Regions from separate parts of the Serratia sp. CoH_134_PS_4 genome, predicted to be linked through region 2. Evidence: riboswitches for the same ligand, from Rfam matches in the RefSeq annotation. Region 2 holds a riboswitch; each other region holds the start of a gene.

Region 1 (5,736 bases), on a different contig from region 2:
TGTGCTCCAGCTTTGTTGTTTTCCGTCGAAGAGCCGCAGTTTGCCGCTGATGGCGGAAGGCATTCCCGCCAACATTTTTATCGCTTCCAGGGCTTGCAGCGTACCCATGACGCCGACCACCGGACCGAGTACACCCGCGGTGCGGCAGTTGCGCTGGGGTTCGGTGTGTTCCGGATACAAGCAGGCGTAGCAGCCGTGGGCATAGGGCGGCTCAATAACCAACAACTGGCCGCTGAACCCCACGGCACTCCCGCTGATCAGCGGTTTACCGGCCTTGATGCAGGCGGCATTCACCGCATGGCGAGTTTCCATGTTATCGCTGCAATCCAAAATCAAATCAGCGCGTTCTACGGCATGCTTCAATGCTTCGCCCTGCAGACGCTGTTCCATCGCGAGGGTTTCTATCATCGGGTTTAATGCCTGTAGCTGACGTTGCGCCAGGCAGGCTTTGCTTTTTGAAACATCGGTGCTGCGATACAGAATTTGACGTTGCAGATTGGTGATGTGCAACTGATCGTCATCTGCTAACAACAAGGTACCCACACCGGCGGCGGCTAAATAGAGTGAGGCGGGGGAGCCTAAGCCTCCTAATCCGACAATCAGCACCGTCGAACGTTTTAGCTTCTCCTGGCCTTCTGGGCCGATATCCTCCAGCAGCAATTGACGGCTGTAGCGCAGGAACTCTTGATCGTTCAACATGGCATTACTCCTTGCCTTCGATCAGTTGCAGCAATTCTGAGGTGGCTGCTCGCCAGTCTGCGGCCTGGGTAATTGCGCTGACGACGGCCACGCTGCCAACGCCACAATCGAGTACGGCGGCTACGCGATCAATGCTGATCCCGCCGATCGCTACCGTCGGGTAATCATTCAACCCGGAGATATGGCGTCTCAGTTCGACTAACCCCTGGGGTGCGGAAGGCATATCTTTGGTTTGCGTCGGGAAAATATGCCCCAGCGCAATATAAGACGGCTTTACCGCAATGGCGCGGGCCAGCTCGGCATCGTCGTGGGTGGAAACGCCCAAACGCAATCCGGCACGGTGAATAGCCGCCAGATCGGTGGTATCCAGGTCTTCCTGACCGAGATGTACGCCATAGGCACCGTGTTTAATCGCCAACTGCCAGTAGTCATTGATGAACAGCCGGGCGTTATACCCTTTACCGAGGGCAATGGCTGCGGCAATATCCTCTTCGACTTGCTCTTCCGGCAGATCCTTAATGCGCAGTTGAATCGTGGTGACGCCTGCTTCTAATAGGCGGGCAATCCATTCAACGCTGTCGACGACCGGGTATAGCCCCAACTTGTGCGGTGTAGCGGGGAAAGGTGTGTTGATATCAGTCATTGCTCAGTTCCTCCTGCAGGTTACCGGCGCTGTGGTAGAGCTCGCTGCCGCGTGATCGGAACTCGGCTGACATTTTTTCCATCCCGATTATCTGCACCTCCACCGGTTTGGTGGCTTCCTGGGCTGCGGCATAGTCGCGAACTTCCTGCGAGATTTTCATCGAGCAGAATTTCGGCCCGCACATGGAACAGAAATGGGCAATTTTGCCGGATTCCTGCGGCAGCGTTTCATCGTGATAAGCACGTGCGGTGGCCGGATCGAGTGCGAGATTGAATTGATCTTCCCAGCGGAATTCGAAGCGTGCTTTTGACATGGCGTTATCGCGGATCTGTGCGCCGGGGTGGCCTTTGGCCAGATCCGCCGCGTGGGCAGCAATCTTATAGGTGATCAGGCCCTGTTTGACGTCTTCTTTGTTCGGCAGGCCGAGGTGTTCCTTCGGCGTGACATAGCAGAGCATAGCGCAGCCGAACCAGCCAATCATGGCGGCCCCGATACCGGAGGTGAAATGGTCATAACCTGGTGCGATGTCGGTGGTCAGCGGACCGAGGGTGTAGAACGGCGCTTCGTGGCAGTGCTCCAACTCTTCGGTCATGTTGCGGCGGATCATCTGCATCGGCACGTGGCCTGGGCCTTCGATCATTACCTGCACGTCATATTCCCAGGCAATTTTGGTCAGTTCACCCAAGGTGTGCAGTTCGGCGAACTGAGCCTCGTCGTTGGCATCCTGAATTGAGCCTGGGCGTAGCCCGTCACCGAGTGACAGTGAGACGTCATAGGCGGCGCAGATTTCACAGATTTCGCGGAAGTGCTGATACAGGAAGTTTTCCTGATGATGGGACAGGCACCACTTGGCCATGATCGAACCACCACGGGAGACAATACCGGTCAGGCGTTTCGCGGTCATGGGGACGTAGCGCAGCAGTACACCCGCATGGATGGTGAAGTAGTCGACGCCTTGTTCCGCTTGTTCCAGCAGCGTATCGCGGAACATTTCCCAGGTCAGGTTTTCCGCGACCCCGTTGACCTTCTCCAAAGCCTGGTAAATAGGCACTGTGCCGATCGGTACCGGACTATTACGTAAAATCCATTCGCGCGTTTCGTGGATATATCGACCGGTGGATAAATCCATCACGGTGTCCGCACCCCAGCGGGTGGACCACACCAGTTTCTCGACTTCTTCCTCGATCGAAGAAGTTACGGCTGAATTCCCGATATTGGCGTTGACCTTCACCAGGAAGTTGCGGCCGATGATCATCGGTTCGGATTCAGGGTGGTTAATATTGGCAGGGATGATGGCACGACCTGCAGCGACCTCTTGCCGGACAAATTCCGGTGTGATGTTTTCCGGCAGGTTGGCGCCCCAGCTTTGCCCCGGGTGCTGGTGGCGTAATACTTCGCCGCGGATACGTTCACGGCCCATATTTTCGCGGATGGCGATAAATTCCATTTCTGGTGTGACGGTGCCAGCACGTGCGTAGTGCAACTGGGTGACGCATTTGCCGGGTTGCGCCTTGCGTGGCTGCGGGAGATGTTCAAAACGCAGGTGATCCAGACCCTCATCCGCCAAACGCTGCTGGGTAAACCCTGAACTCACGTTGTTGAGGGTTTCGGTATCGCCACGTTCGGCGATCCATTCCGCGCGCAGCTTTGTCAGGCCGCTATGCACGTTGAGTTCTGACAGCGGATCGCCGTAAGGGCCGGCGGTGTCATACACCGGGATAGCCTCGTTCTGTTCGTACTGTGGGTTATCTTTGTCGCCACCAATCAGCGTCGGGCTAAGTTGAATTTCACGCATCGGTACCTGCAGGTCGCTACGTGAGCCCTGCAAATAAATACGGCGTGAGTTGGGAAATGAAACGCCCTGAAGAGTCTCAATAAACTGCTGGGCTTCTTCGCGTTGCTCTTTACGGGCACGAGGTTTCTTAACGTTAGACATAGCAAGTTCCTACCAGTGTGTTGGGTTGGGAAAGTTGCTTGTCTGGAGCTCGGAGGGAGTAATGATGCTGGCCAGCAGGACGGGATTGTCCCAAATTGGGGCACCTGCCTATGGCGATAGATTACTCTTGTTCCCTTCGCGGGTATTAACCCGATCAGGTTCCGCGGATCCCGAATTAACGGTCTCAGCCTGGCCAATTTGATGAACAAATCAGGCGCTAGGCACTCCGACAAGATGCCCCCAGTATAGGAGGGATAATAAAAAACACTACAAAATTTTAACGGGTCTGATCCAAGGGGGCGTCCGTCAGGGCTTGTTGCCAGGCTTCAGCTGCCAATTGGATCAACTTATCTTCCAGGGTAAAACGTGCTGCCAGCGTTTCACCGATATTTGACAACGCCTGATGGAATTCCAGACACACATCCTGATCAATATCTACTTCGGTATAGCGATCGTGGAAGGCCATGATCTGCTCTGTATTGGCCCAGAGCTTGGGGTAGATGTTAACTGCCAGAGACATTTTGGGACTGGATGCGCCTTCCACTTGTTTGATAATTCTGTCATAGATATGGAAATGACCGGCAGAGAGATAATCCACCAGATTATGGCAAAAGTTCTCCAGCGCTTTTTCATTCAGCGGCGTATGCTTTTCTTTATTCGGTTTGATGCCCACGAGGGTGCAATAGGCGACCAGCAATTGCTTGCGAGCCTGAAGCCATTGATCAACTAATTCATTACTACCACCAACGCGCTGAGTCAGGCTTTCCAAACGGTTGAGCATGTTTGACTCCGTAAGTAATAAAACGTAACAGTAAGTTATTAAAATGTAACAAGGCCGATTTGTAGAGTGCCAGTGAAGCTGAGGTTGTGCAACAACGATATGGAACTTGCATTAACAGGTAATGAAAATGGCTGGTGGATCGTCAGCCATGAAAGCAAACTTTGGTTACCGAACGGTGAACTGCCGTGCGGTTCTGCGGCATCATTCTCCCTGCAAGGGCGAATGGCACGCGCTATTGGCGAATGGGAAGGGCTGCCGGTCTGGTTGGTACGGCATGCAATGCCGCAGGAAATGGGCTCGGTACGCCAACTGCTTGAACTCGATCGCGGGTTGTTTCAACTCGCAGGGCGCGGCGTGCAACTGGCCGATTTTTACCGTTCTCATCGTTACTGCGGTTACTGCGGCCATGAGATGCACCTCAGCCGTACCGAAAGCGCCTGCCTGTGCAACCATTGCCGGGAGCGTTACTACCCGCAGATAGCCCCTTGCGTGATTGTTGCCATTCGGCGCGATGATGAGATCTTGTTGGCACAACACGTGCGGCATCGCGGTGGTATTCATACCGTACTGGCGGGCTTTGTTGAGGTTGGCGAAACGCTCGAGCAGGCGGCAGCCCGTGAGGTCATGGAGGAAAGTAATATTGAAATCAAAAACCTGCGTTATGTCACTTCGCAACCCTGGCCGTTCCCGCATTCGCTGATGATGGCCTTTATGGCCGATTACCACCGGGGTGAGCTCCGTCACGATCCCAAAGAACTGTTGAATGCCGGCTGGTACCGCTACGATCAGTTGCCACTGTTGCCACCGCCCGGTACCGTGGCGCGCCGTCTGATAGAGGACACCGTAGCCTTATGCCGTGAGCAATAAATCGCTACAATACCGGCAGATGAATAAGGGAGCCCCATAATGAATGAGTTGAAGAACGATCGTTACCTGCGCGCACTGCTACGTCAGCCGGTGGATGTGACCCCTGTATGGATGATGCGTCAGGCCGGTCGTTATTTGCCGGAGTACAAGGCCACCCGTGCTCAGGCCGGTGATTTCATGTCGCTGTGCAAGAATGCGGAACTGGCCTGTGAGGTTACGCTGCAGCCACTGCGCCGTTTTCCACTGGATGCTGCCATTCTGTTCTCCGACATCCTCACCATTCCCGACGCTATGGGGCTCGGTTTGTATTTTGAAACCGGCGAAGGCCCACGTTTTTCCTCGCCGATTACCTGCCGTGCTGATGTGGATAAACTGCCTGCGTTCGATCCGGAAGTGGAGTTGGGTTATGTCATGAACGCAGTGCGCACTATCCGTCGTGAGTTGAAAGGTGAAGTACCGCTGATTGGCTTCTCTGGCAGCCCGTGGACGCTGGCAACGTATATGGTGGAAGGCGGTAGCAGTAAGGCCTTTACCAAACTGAAAAAGATGATGTACGCCGAGCCAGCCACGTTACATTTGCTGCTGGATAAGCTGGCGGACAGTGTCATTTTGTATCTCAATGCCCAAATTAAAGCCGGTGCACAGTCTGTGATGGTATTCGATACCTGGGGCGGGGTGCTGACGGGGCGTGATTACCGTGAGTTCTCGCTGCACTACATGCATAAAATTGTCGACGGCTTGCTGCGTGAAAATGACGGCCGGCGCGTACCTGTCACGTTGTTCACCAAAGGCGGTGGTCAGTGGTTGGAA
Region 2 (5,736 bases):
AACCGGTGATCGGCGTGATCGTCGCACCCTGCCAGCAAGAATGTTTTATCGCGGCGCGCGGCGCGGGGGCCACTCTCAATGGCAAACCGCTGCGCGTAGACCCAAAACGCACGATGCAAAACCACGTCACCGGTTTTGGTGCCAACAGCTATGTGACGCCTGAACGCGTCGGTGAGATCGCCGCCGGGATCACCGCGGCCGGTGGCAATTTCTTCCGCAATGGTTCGGGTGCCATGATGCTGGCTTGGGTTGCAGCAGGGCGTCTGGTGGGTTACTACGAACCTTATATGCATGCCTGGGATTGTCTGGCGGGATATTGCCTGGTCAACGAAGCCGGCGGCTGGACGCATCCGTTTAATACCGAAGGGGAACATTTGCTCCGGGGTGGGCCGGTGCTGGCGGTGGCTCCAGGGGCCAAACAAGATTTAATGCAGATCGCGCAGCTGTAGTTGATACTGCTAACAAATCTGTTTAAGGGTTAAATCGGGTCGAACATGTTCGACCCGATTTAACCCGTTGAGTATGCTCAAGGGCGCAGCATGCAGCGCCCTTACTTTTAGAGCCTACAAGCCGCGTTTTTCCATCAACACCGCCAGATCAACCAAACGGTTGGAGAAGCCCCATTCATTGTCGTACCAAGCCAAAACCTTGACCAGATTGCCACCGATAACCAACGTTGACAGCCCATCGATAATCGATGAGCGCGGATCGCCTTTATAATCGCTCGATACCAAAGGCTCATCGCTGTAGCCCAAAATATCTTTGAGAGGGCCCGACTGCGAAGCCTGACGGAACGCGGCGTTGATCTCTTCAGCCGTCACGTCGCGTTTCAACGTCACCGTTAAGTCAACGATAGACACCACCGGCACCGGCACCCGCAGCGAATAACCGGTCAGACGGCCATCGAGTTCAGGGATCACCTTGCCGAGCGCTTTGGCCGCCCCGCTGGAGTAAGGCACAATCGACTCTGCTGCGGCGCGAGCGCCACGCAAGTCTTTTTCCGGTTGGTCATGCAATGCCTGGCTATTGGTATAAGCGTGTGTGGTATTCATCAGGCCGTATTCAATCCCGAAGGCCTGATGCAGCACCTGCGCCGCAGGGGCCAAACCGTTGGTGGTGCAACTGCCGTTACTGACTACGCGGTGCTTGGCCGGATCGTACAGGTCCTGATTAACGCCCATCACTATGGTTATATCGTCGTCCTTGCCTGGCGCCGAGATAATCACTCGCTTGGCCCCACCCTTCGTGATGTGCACTTCGGCCTTGGCTTTGTCCGTAAAGAACCCCGTCGCTTCGATGACGACATCAACGCCCACGCTTTTCCATGGGATTGCGCCCGGATCTCTTTCGGAGAAAACATGAATTGGCCGACCATCGAGCAGCAGTTGGTTTTCACCGGCTTCGACACTGGCTGCCAAGGTACCCGACAGCGAGTCGTATTTCAGCAAATGCGCCAAGGTTTTGCTGTCGGTCAAATCGTTGATCGCCACAACCTCAAAGTCACTGCGACCTAACGCAGCACGCAAAACATTCCTGCCGATTCTGCCGAATCCATTAATGCCTACTTTGACCATGTTCTACTCCTTCGTTATTGGCTTTGCTGTAAATCTAAGCCGGAGAGACATTGTCGTAAATGACGTTTATAGATCAATTTACGCCAAAATGCGTGAATGAAAACGTTCGCGGTACTCGGTCGGTGTGAGGTGCAAATGCCGTTCAAAAACGCGCCGCAGATTGAGGCCATTGCCAAACCCACAGTTCATGGCGATTTGCTCAATACCTTCAGCACTCTGCTCCAACCGTTGCCGAGCCAGATACAGGCGCCCTTCTTCAACAAATTTAGCGGGTGAAATGCCGGTTTCACGCGTGAACACGCGGGTAAAGTTTCGCGGGCTCATGGCGACCCGTTCTGCCAGTTTCTCGACACCAAGATCGCTGGACAGGTTTTCCAGGATCCAGGACTGGAGATCACGAATCGGACCGGGCGTTTTAGCCTGATTCAATGGATAACGGCTGAACTGTGCCTGCCCCCCGGGCCGGCGCAGGAACATCACCAGATCTTGCGCCACTTCACGGGCCTGCACGAATCCGTAATCATCCTCCACCAATGCCAGGGTGAGATCGAACCCGGAACTGACCCCGCCGGAGGTCCAGACAGCGCCATCTTGCACGTAGATCGGCCCATTTTCGACTTTCACTTTGGGGAAACGAGCCTGCAACGTTTCCAGCAGTCGCCAATGCGTGGTTGCCCGGCGCCCATCCAGCAAACCGGCCTCGGCCAGCAGCATGGCCCCGCCGCAAACTGACGCCACACGTCGCGCTTTAGGGGCTGCGCGACGCAACCAATCGACCACATAGGCACTTTCTTCCGCTGTCGCCCCTTTGCCGGTCACGATGATGGTATCGCGTTCCTCCTCAGGTTCGAGATCCGCCAGGCGGTGATCGGCCAACAGATTCAAGCCGGAGGAACCATGCACCACCCGGTGAGACTGGGTGGTGACTATCGCCATCTGGTAGAGCGGCGCGTCATCAGGCCTCAAGCGGTTGGCTTGCATCAAAATATCGGCGATGCCCGCCGACTCAAACAACATGCCCCCTTCAGGGACGATAATCAGGAATGTATGCATGTCCTTAAAATACAAATAAGACAAAATAAGTCAACAACGCTTCTCTCGCTGAGAAGCGTTCTGGCGTTTAGCGCCACCCCAACGCCGGAGCGACATGGGTCAAGATGGATTCAATCACATGGGCGTTATAATCGACGCCCAACTGGTTCGGCACGGTCAACAGCAAGGTGTCCGCTTCGGCTATCGCTTCGTCCTGCGCCAATTGTTTGATCAACAACTCCGGTTCAGCGGCATAACTGCGGCCGAATACGGCCCGCGTCTGCTGATCGATATACCCCACCTGATCGCTATCCTGGCCGCTGTTGCCGAAGTAGCTGCGATCCTGCTGGTTCATCAGCGCAAAAATACTGCGGCTGACCGACACGCGCGGCTCACGCTGGTGCCCTGCCGCCTTCCAGGCCGCACGGTACTCACGGATCTGCTTGGCCTGCTGCACGTGGAACGGCTCGCCGGTCTCGTCATTTTTTAACGTTGAGCTTTGCAGGTTCATTCCCAGTTTCGCCGCCCAGACTGCCGTGGCGTTCGAGCTGGCCCCCCACCAGATCCGATCCCGCAAACCCGCGGAGAAAGGCTCAACACGCAGCAGACCGGGCGGGTTGGGGAACATCGGCTGCGGATTCGGTTCGGCAAAGCCTTCACCACGCAGCGCATCGAGGAACACGTCGGTATGGCGACGCGCCATGTCGGCTTCAGTCTCGCCTTCTGCAGGCGTGTAGCCAAAGTAACGCCAGCCTTCAATGACCTGCTCAGGTGAGCCGCGGCTGATCCCAAGTTGCAACCGTCCACCGGAGATCAAATCAGCAGCACCCGCGTCTTCGACCATATAAAGCGGGTTTTCATAGCGCATGTCGATCACGCCGGTGCCGATCTCAATACGCTGCGTTTTTGCCCCAATGGCAGCCAGCAGCGGGAACGGCGAAGCAAGCTGACGGGCAAAGTGATGCACGCGGAAGTAAGCTCCGTCCGCCCCCAGCTCTTCTGCCGCGACGGCCAGATCGATGGATTGCAATAACGCATCCGCAGCAGACCGGGTACCCGACTGTGACGACGGCGTCCAGTGACCAAACGAGAGAAATCCAATTTTCTTCATAGGAGTAGCCCTTAGATTCAATTATGACCGAGTTACAGTGACAAAAATGCCCCTCCTCAGGCCAGAAAAATTGTGTGCGACCGCACTAAACGAACCGTTTTTGGCTGCCGAAAAATGCCCTCATCGTTGCCCAACGCAACCGCCCGCCCGTTGTAATCAAAAAGTAAATATCGTATAACAAGCTCCTCCGAGGGGTGTCCTGTTACGGGCTGAGATGGCGCAAGCCGAACCCTTTGAACCTGATCTGGGTCATGCCAGCGAAGGGACGGGTCGGCAATAACACCATCAGTCATTGCCTGTTCATACCTCAGCGCGCCCGGATCTCCACACACTTTTGGAGGTCCCATGTTTACCCCTCAATTTGAAAATGGTCTTTACGGACGGCTGCGCCAGCAGGCTGGTCGCCACTGGCAGGACTACGTCGAACACCCTTTTATTCAGCAACTGGCCGCAGGCACCCTACCTGAGCCGGCATTCCGTCGCTATTTGACACAGGATTACCTGTTCCTGATTCACTTTGCCCGCGCCTATGCGCTGCTGGTCAGCAAACTGCGTACTCTGCCGGAGATGCGTGCAGCCACCGCCTCACTCAATGCCATTGTCGCCGAACTGCCTTTGCATCTGGCCTATTGCGCAGACTGGGGGCTGAGCGAACCCGACATTGCCGCCGAACCAGAGGCCGCGGAAACCCTTAACTACACCCGCTATGTGCTCGATATCGGCCACGCCGGTGATGCACTCGATCTGCTGGCCGCTCTGATGCCCTGCGTCGCCGGCTATGCCGAAATAGGTCTGCGGCTGCTTAACGATCCCGCCACCGTGATGGAAGGCAACCCTTATGCCTCATGGATCCGTAACTATGGTGACCCCGCCTATTTATCTGGGGTGCAGGCCGCACTCGACCTGCTGGAAAACGTGGGCCACCAACGTGGGGCTGAAAGCCGCCTGGCCGAACTGTCGACCATTTTCACCACCGCCACCCGGCTGGAATCTGCCTTCTGGCAAATGGGGTTGAATGCCCAATGAGCATCGGCAAGGCCCCGAATGAGGGGACCAGACCAGGAATTCAGGTCCGGGATTTGACCCTGCGTTTTGGTCAGCAGGTGATTTTCGACCGGCTAAATTTCGATATTGCAGGCGGCAATGTTGTGGCGTTGCTCGGCGCCAGCGGTGCGGGTAAAACCAGCTTGCTGAAGATCATTGCCGGGTTGGCGAAACCCACGTCCGGCACGGTCACCGGCAGCGATGGCTTACCGATCGTAGGACGCATCGCCTACATGGGGCAAAAGGATCTGCTCTATCCGTGGCTGACCATTGATCAGAACATTAGCCTCGGTGCACGGCTGCGGGGTGAAAAAGTCGACCGCGCCTGGGCAGAACATTTACTGGAACGCGTGGGCCTGAGCGGTTATGGCAGCGCCTTGCCTGCGGCACTGTCCGGTGGCATGCGCCAACGTGCAGCCATCGCCCGCACGCTGTATGAACGCCAACCGATCGTCTTGATGGATGAACCTTTCTCGGCGCTGGACACCATTACCCGCGCCAAAATCCAGCAGCTTGCCGCCGATCTGCTTGCGCAGCATACCGTGTTACTGATCACCCACGATCCGATGGAAGCCTGCCGCCTTAGTCACCGCTTGCTGGTCCTGTCACGCTATCCCGCCGGCATTGACGACAGCCATGTCATTGAAGGCTTGCCGCCACGGGCACCGGACGACCCTCAACTGCTGAAAAGCCAAAGCGAGCTACTGCTACAACTGGTGAGGGCCGCCGAATGAAGCCGCTGAGTGAAAGCCGCCTGTCGCGGATGCGCCGCAGCCTGACGGTATTTGCCGGCCTGCTACTGCTGTGGGGAGGGATAACGTTGGGTGATATTCCCGCCTTTTTGTTGCCCTCACCTTCTGCGGTCGCGCAGGCACTTTGGAATGACCGGGCTTATCTCGCTTATCACACGTTGATTACGGCGTCAGAAATCGCCTGCGGCCTGCTGGCAGGGGTATTGCTGGGGGCCGTGTTAGC
Region 3 (5,736 bases), on a different contig from region 2:
TTCCGAACAGCTGTTTGAACACCGGGTCACCCCGAACAGTTCCCGTCAACTTGCCCAAAGGCAGCCAGAATGTGTCATCAGTAAGCATGATGACTGCAGCACGCAAAGAATCCCTGGCATCGGAGCGCAGGCATTGCGCCACCGAATTTAGCGCGAAATGGCCGTCGTTAGAAACGGTAAAAATATTGCGAGATACCAGCGTGCGCATAACGCGATGCAATAAGTCCTGATCCACCGCCAGCTGACTCGCCAGCTCCCGGGACGTTTTGGGCGTATCAATCAGAGCGTCGGCCACGTTCAGCTCCGTCGCGACCCGCAATGCGGCCTGCACGGTGAACCCCATCGCCTGATCCAACAAGTATAATGACGCTTTTTCATCTTCAGAAAGAGTAATGTGATTTGTTTCCATGATCATAATGCTCCGCTTACATATTTATCTCCAGACACCATTGCAAAAAGCTGCAATGCCTATTTTTCCGGTGAAAATAAATTCGCCAAACAAGATCATAGACACTAAATAAAATAAAACCACAAAATAAAAGTGGTTATTATTTAAGAAAGAAAATAAAACTCACAACCCATTAAATACTAAGGAGATAAATATAATTACGCACAACAAAATAATACAAAACAGATATAACCAAATAATAAAATCATTATGAAATAACATTTATCCTATTTAGACATTGTTTTATATGGGTTTAATTTTAATGTTCTATATTCATCGCAAAAAAACGGCCAAATGCGTCAGCATTCAGCCGAATACTGATTATTTCCAGTCTGGATTATTCTCGAACTGTTGTTTCAACAGCGCCTTCATGTCCTCGTCCGGCTTGCCCAACCATTGGTATTTAGCGTATTTCTTCGGATGATCAACCGCTTCCGGTTTGTTCGCCACTTCGACGCGCACCGCCCATGCCTGTGACTTGTCTTCTTTAAACGCCACCATCATAAAATTGTTGGCACAGTCGTGGGGTTTGCACAGATTGCCCACCAAATAATTTTGGCCCTTCCAACTCAGGCTTTGCGCCGGGGTTGATGTCCCCATTCCCTTACGCGCCCACCCCGGTAAACGGGCCTGGCCTTTCACCATGTTCTGCCAACTTGTCTGGTAGCCCGGCTGCTGGATCACATCGGAGGTAGTGACAATTTGTTGGGCAACGCTGCCCACGCTGAAGCTGAGTAACACGCCGAAGATGGCACCGCGAAGTGCGTTTTGTCCTGTCATGGCCTTCTCCTTTAATAAAATTCGTCCGCACCCGGCCAAAACCGGGCCTGAATCTAGTCAGACCACAGTGACGGCAAAAAGTTGACTCACCACCAGGCGTGAAAATGATGCACCGGTCCGATACCCTGCCCCACTTCCAGGGTGTCGGCTTGCTGCAACGCTTTTTGTAGATAATCTTTGGCCGACGCCACCGTGCTGGCCCAATCATCATGGCGCGGGCGCAATGCGGCTAACGCGGCGGAAAGTGTACAACCGGTACCGTGCGTATGACGGGTCGCCACACGTGGCGCAGTGAAACGCAGTTCCTGCCCATCGCTAAACAACCAGTCCGGGCTCTCACTTTCACTCAGATGACCGCCCTTCATCAGCACCGCCCGACAGCCCATTGCCAGCAGCGCCTGGCCTTGCTCACGCATTTGCCGTTCATTCTCCGCCGGCGCACATTCCAGCAAAGCCGCAGCTTCCGGCAGGTTCGGCGTAATAATCGACACCAACGGCAACAGTTCGCGACGAATAGAGTCCACGGCCTCTGGCGCCAACAGGGGATCACCACTTTTCGCCAACATCACGGTATCCAGCACCACAAATGCCGGTTGGTAATGACGCAAACGCTCCGCCACCGCCTGCACAATGTCAGTGTTAGCCAGCATACCGATTTTGGTGCTGTCGATACGCACATCGCTGAACACGGAATCAAGCTGAGCGGCGACAAAAGCAGGGTCAATATTGTAAACCGACTGCACCCCGCGGGTATTTTGCGCCACCAGTGCCGTAATAACGGAGGCCCCGTAGGCACCCAGCGCAGAGAAGGCTTTCAGGTCAGCCTGGATACCTGCACCGCCGCTCGGATCGGTACCCGCGATGGTCAATGCGTTAATTCGTTTCATTGCAGATCCTCCGGCCGCAGTTGATACAACGCGTCGAGGAACGCAGGGGTGAAACTGCCCGGCCCTGCGGCATCGCGCGTGGCACGTTCACCACACAGCGACATCACCCGGCAGGCAGTCGCGACGTTGTCCAGCCGATCGCCCGGCAGGCTGCAAAATGCCGCCACTACGGCCGATAAGGCACAGCCGGTTCCCACGACCCGCGTCATCAGTGCGTCCCCCCCTGCGACGGCCCACTCACGCTGGCCGTCGGTGACATAATCCACGACCCCGGTTACCGCCACGACAGCGCCACTGCTCCGTGCCAGCTCACGCGCGGCGGGTAAAGCCGCCAGCGAATCGTCCGTGCTGTCTACGCCGCGCCCACTGGTCTGCAGACCGCTCAGCGCCATGATTTCGGAAGCATTACCGCGGATCGCCGCGGGTTTTTTACCTAACAGGCAATGGGCAAAGGCAGTGCGGTACACCAACCCACCAACCGCCACCGGATCCAGCGTCCATGGCGTTCCCGCCGTATTGGCGGCCTCCACCGCCGCCAGCATGGATTCGGCACGTGAGGCATTGAGAGTACCGATGTTAATCAGCAAAGCATTCGCCAGCAGGCTGAACTGCGCTGCCTCTGTCGGTTCCACCACCATCGCAGGGGAAGCGCCGAGCGCCAGCAACACGTTAGCCGTCAGCTCCTGCACCACTTCGTTGGTCAGGCAGTGAATCAATGGGGGTTGGTGCTTAAATTGGGTCAAACAGGCCGCGGCACGGGCGCCGGGTAAAGCATCAGGTCGAGCGAACATATTCCTCCCAACCGGCGTTCAAGAAGGCGGGTACCGGTTGGGGCACCGAGACTTCCCTACGCTGGCATAATCCAGATCAGGTAATACGGGTAAAATCTCAGCCCCTAGAGGCACCCCGAGTCAAGACAGCCATTATTGGGGTTGCTGACGGTGAGGTCAATTGCGCTATAGTGTCAAAAAAATAAAAAGGAGATGCCATGCAGATCAGACCCTATCAAGAAGCCGACCGCCCCTTCCTGCGCACGCTGTATTTGGCATCACGCAAAGCGGCGTTTCCGTGGCGCGATACCGACGATTACCGACTAGAGGATTTCGATCGTTCGACGTTGGGTGAGGATATCTGGGTAGCGGAGGATCAGGGGACGCTACTGGGATTTGTATCGATTTATCGCCAAGATAATTTTATCCATAATCTGTATGTTGATCCTCACCTGCCGCCCCTTGGCGTAGGCAGTGCCTTACTGCAGGCGGCAGAACAGACATTTACTGCCACCGGTTCATTGAAATGTCTGATGAAGAACGAAAAGGCGTTGGCGTTTTACCATAAACACGGCTGGCAAAAGATAACCACCGGCAACGACGGCGCGGAAGACTATTACCTGCTGCACTCGCCTAAAAAATAGCGTCATCCGCTGTGAGCCAAACCTGAAAAGGCCTGACATCGTCAGGCCTCTAAAACGGCTCAGGCTACAAACCGCAGGTTACCCTTGCAAAACGATATCCTGCATCGCCGGGATATAACCGTAATCGTACACCTCGCGCACAAAGGAACGGTCGCCTTCCAGCACAATCCGCACCGTTGGCGCTTCCGTCCCGCCGATACGGTAATCCTGGCCGCTGGTTGGCACGCTGTCGATGAACGACGTCACCAAACCATTTGGCATCACGCAGTGCGAATACGTCTGGAAAGGCTGTTCCGGCGGGTTACCCAGCACCAGGCCTGAGGCGTTCATCGGCGTGTAAGGCCCGGTCAGACTATCGCTGACGAAACCGTACACCCCATCCGGCCCGGTCAACCCTTCGGCATAGGTGAATTTATGGCTGATGGTGAACAGGTAATATTTGCCGTCCTGGAACACATAGTGCGGGCGTTCGGTCTGATCGTTGACGCCCACAGCCGTAACCAGCGGCGGCAAAATCTCCCACTCTTCACCGCGATTATCCTTCGCCACCGCCAGGCCGATACAGCCCACCTGGAAACGTGCGCCGCCCACCTCTTCATGGCCCGGCGGCACCAGCCCCAGCTCTTGCGGGCCAACCACATGCGAACCGCGATCGCCGGCTACGTTACCCTCGAACACCATATACAGTTTGCCGTCCTGCGGATCGATAAACGGGCTGGGGTCGCGGAAGTTCCAGTAGGGATTCTGCGCTTCGGTCTGGTAATACACCCCGTCGGCCTCGAACAGCGATTTCACCTCGTTGAAATCCTGCAGTTGCACGCCGTCATCCGACGTCACAATGCGGCCGCGCACTTTGGCAATGGTGGCACCCGGCGTCACGCAGGTGTAATACAGATCGATATCGCCTTCGTTATTCAACAGGATAGGAGTACCCGCCCATTCACGCGTCGTCGGTGAAACCCCTTCCGCCATCACCCGGCCGCCGAAGATCCAGTCTTTGCCCGTACGGGAATACCAGTAGCACATACGCGCACGGCCGTGGCGATCTTCCCAGTCGCGCTTGATGTCGTAATTACCGCTGCCATCAATATACTGCGGGTCATAAGGATGGCGATCGGCGGTCAGCGTCAAAATTACTGACCAGCCGTTGACGGAAACCACGGTGCCCTCCAGGGTACGCAGCGGCATGGTGTCCCAGATGAACACGCTGTCACTCATGACCGGAAAATCGGCGCTCACCAAGGGTTGCGTGGTGGTCGGATCGTTTTCGTTGACTTTCAGCGCCTCTGCGCGGGTCCAAATGGTCGGTTTGTAATTTAGGTTTGTCATAATGATTTCCTCTTAGCAAGTAAGCTCCCCCATGCCGGGAACGACGGCGGCAGGAGCGATGGGCGCGGTAAAATGTGACCGCTGCGGCTGATGAGTGGCCGTGCCGCTATATTGCTAAATCGGTTTTGCTAATGCATGCGGTTGGGTTTGTGTGGTGCACCAGACAAAATCTAAGGAGAAAGAGAGGGAAATGAGTGGGATAACCCTCGGCGCGCCGCAATTGCAATTACTGTGCGACGCACTGATTTCCCAACTGTTATTGCTCTACCACCGCGCCTGAGGCCGGCATGCCGCGTAATGTCAGCCACCAGAACAGCAAGGCGACCAGGCTAACGCCCGCACCGAGCCAACACACACCACTCCACCCCGCCCAAGCGTAAGCATGCGTGCTGGCGAAGGCCCCCAGCCCACTCCCCACGGCGTAGAACAGCATGTAGCAACCGACCAATCGGCTGTGGGCCTGCGGATGTGCATTGAAAATCAGGCTCTGATTCAGTACGTGAATGGCTTGACCCGCCAGATCGAGCAACACAATACCCATAATCAGCCAGCCCAAACCGTAACTCAACATGCTCAGGGGAACCCAAGCCGCCACCAACAGTAACAGGCAGACACCGCTCGCCACCTGCCCCAAACCGCGATCGGCCAGATGCCCGGCACGCACCGCCGCCAGCGCACCCACCGCCCCCACCAGACCAAACGCACCGATCACCGAATGCGAAAAGTTAAACGGGGCCTGACTGAGTGGCAGTACCAGCGCACTCCAGAAAATACTGAATGCCGCAAACATCAGCAGCGCCAGCATACCCCGGATCTGCAACGTGCGATCACCCCATAACAACGTCAGCATTGAACGCAACAACGCCGGATAACTGAGC

The links. Region 2 has a riboswitch for thiamine pyrophosphate ahead of tenA (thiaminase II). Riboswitches for the same ligand answer to the same signal wherever they lie in the genome.
Region 1: it holds a riboswitch for thiamine pyrophosphate, as region 2 does, so the genes downstream of both, thiC (phosphomethylpyrimidine synthase ThiC) here and tenA (thiaminase II) in region 2, are expected to answer to the same signal.
Region 3: it holds a riboswitch for thiamine pyrophosphate, as region 2 does, so the genes downstream of both, thiM (hydroxyethylthiazole kinase) here and tenA (thiaminase II) in region 2, are expected to answer to the same signal.

Annotation. Positions count from the first base shown of each region.
Region 1 covers NZ_JBXWKI010000024.1:15,014-20,749, forward strand. The annotation lists gene AC2FCQ_RS23905 (HesA/MoeB/ThiF family protein) at 1-699, opposite strand, end outside; gene thiE (thiamine phosphate synthase) at 704-1,342, opposite strand; gene thiC (phosphomethylpyrimidine synthase ThiC) at 1,335-3,278, opposite strand; TPP riboswitch at 3,393-3,517, opposite strand; gene rsd (sigma D regulator) at 3,556-4,059, opposite strand; gene nudC (NAD(+) diphosphatase) at 4,159-4,926, shown strand; gene hemE (uroporphyrinogen decarboxylase) at 4,966-5,736, shown strand, end outside.
Region 2 covers NZ_JBXWKI010000013.1:5,224-10,959, forward strand. The annotation lists gene AC2FCQ_RS18860 (inositol monophosphatase family protein) at 1-449, shown strand, start outside; gene gap (type I glyceraldehyde-3-phosphate dehydrogenase) at 564-1,574, opposite strand; gene AC2FCQ_RS18870 (GlxA family transcriptional regulator) at 1,653-2,627, opposite strand; gene AC2FCQ_RS18875 (LLM class flavin-dependent oxidoreductase) at 2,695-3,717, opposite strand; TPP riboswitch at 3,898-4,000, shown strand; gene tenA (thiaminase II) at 4,063-4,743, shown strand; gene AC2FCQ_RS18885 (ABC transporter ATP-binding protein) at 4,740-5,495, shown strand; gene AC2FCQ_RS18890 (ABC transporter permease) at 5,492-5,736, shown strand, end outside.
Region 3 covers NZ_JBXWKI010000006.1:191,627-197,362, reverse strand. The annotation lists gene AC2FCQ_RS12060 (methyltransferase) at 1-409, opposite strand, end outside; gene AC2FCQ_RS12055 (inhibitor of vertebrate lysozyme family protein) at 770-1,228, opposite strand; gene thiD (bifunctional hydroxymethylpyrimidine kinase/phosphomethylpyrimidine kinase) at 1,315-2,115, opposite strand; gene thiM (hydroxyethylthiazole kinase) at 2,112-2,906, opposite strand; TPP riboswitch at 2,943-3,034, opposite strand; gene AC2FCQ_RS12040 (GNAT family N-acetyltransferase) at 3,104-3,529, shown strand; gene AC2FCQ_RS12035 (glycoside hydrolase family 68 protein) at 3,608-4,858, opposite strand; gene AC2FCQ_RS12030 (MFS transporter) at 5,115-5,736, opposite strand, start outside.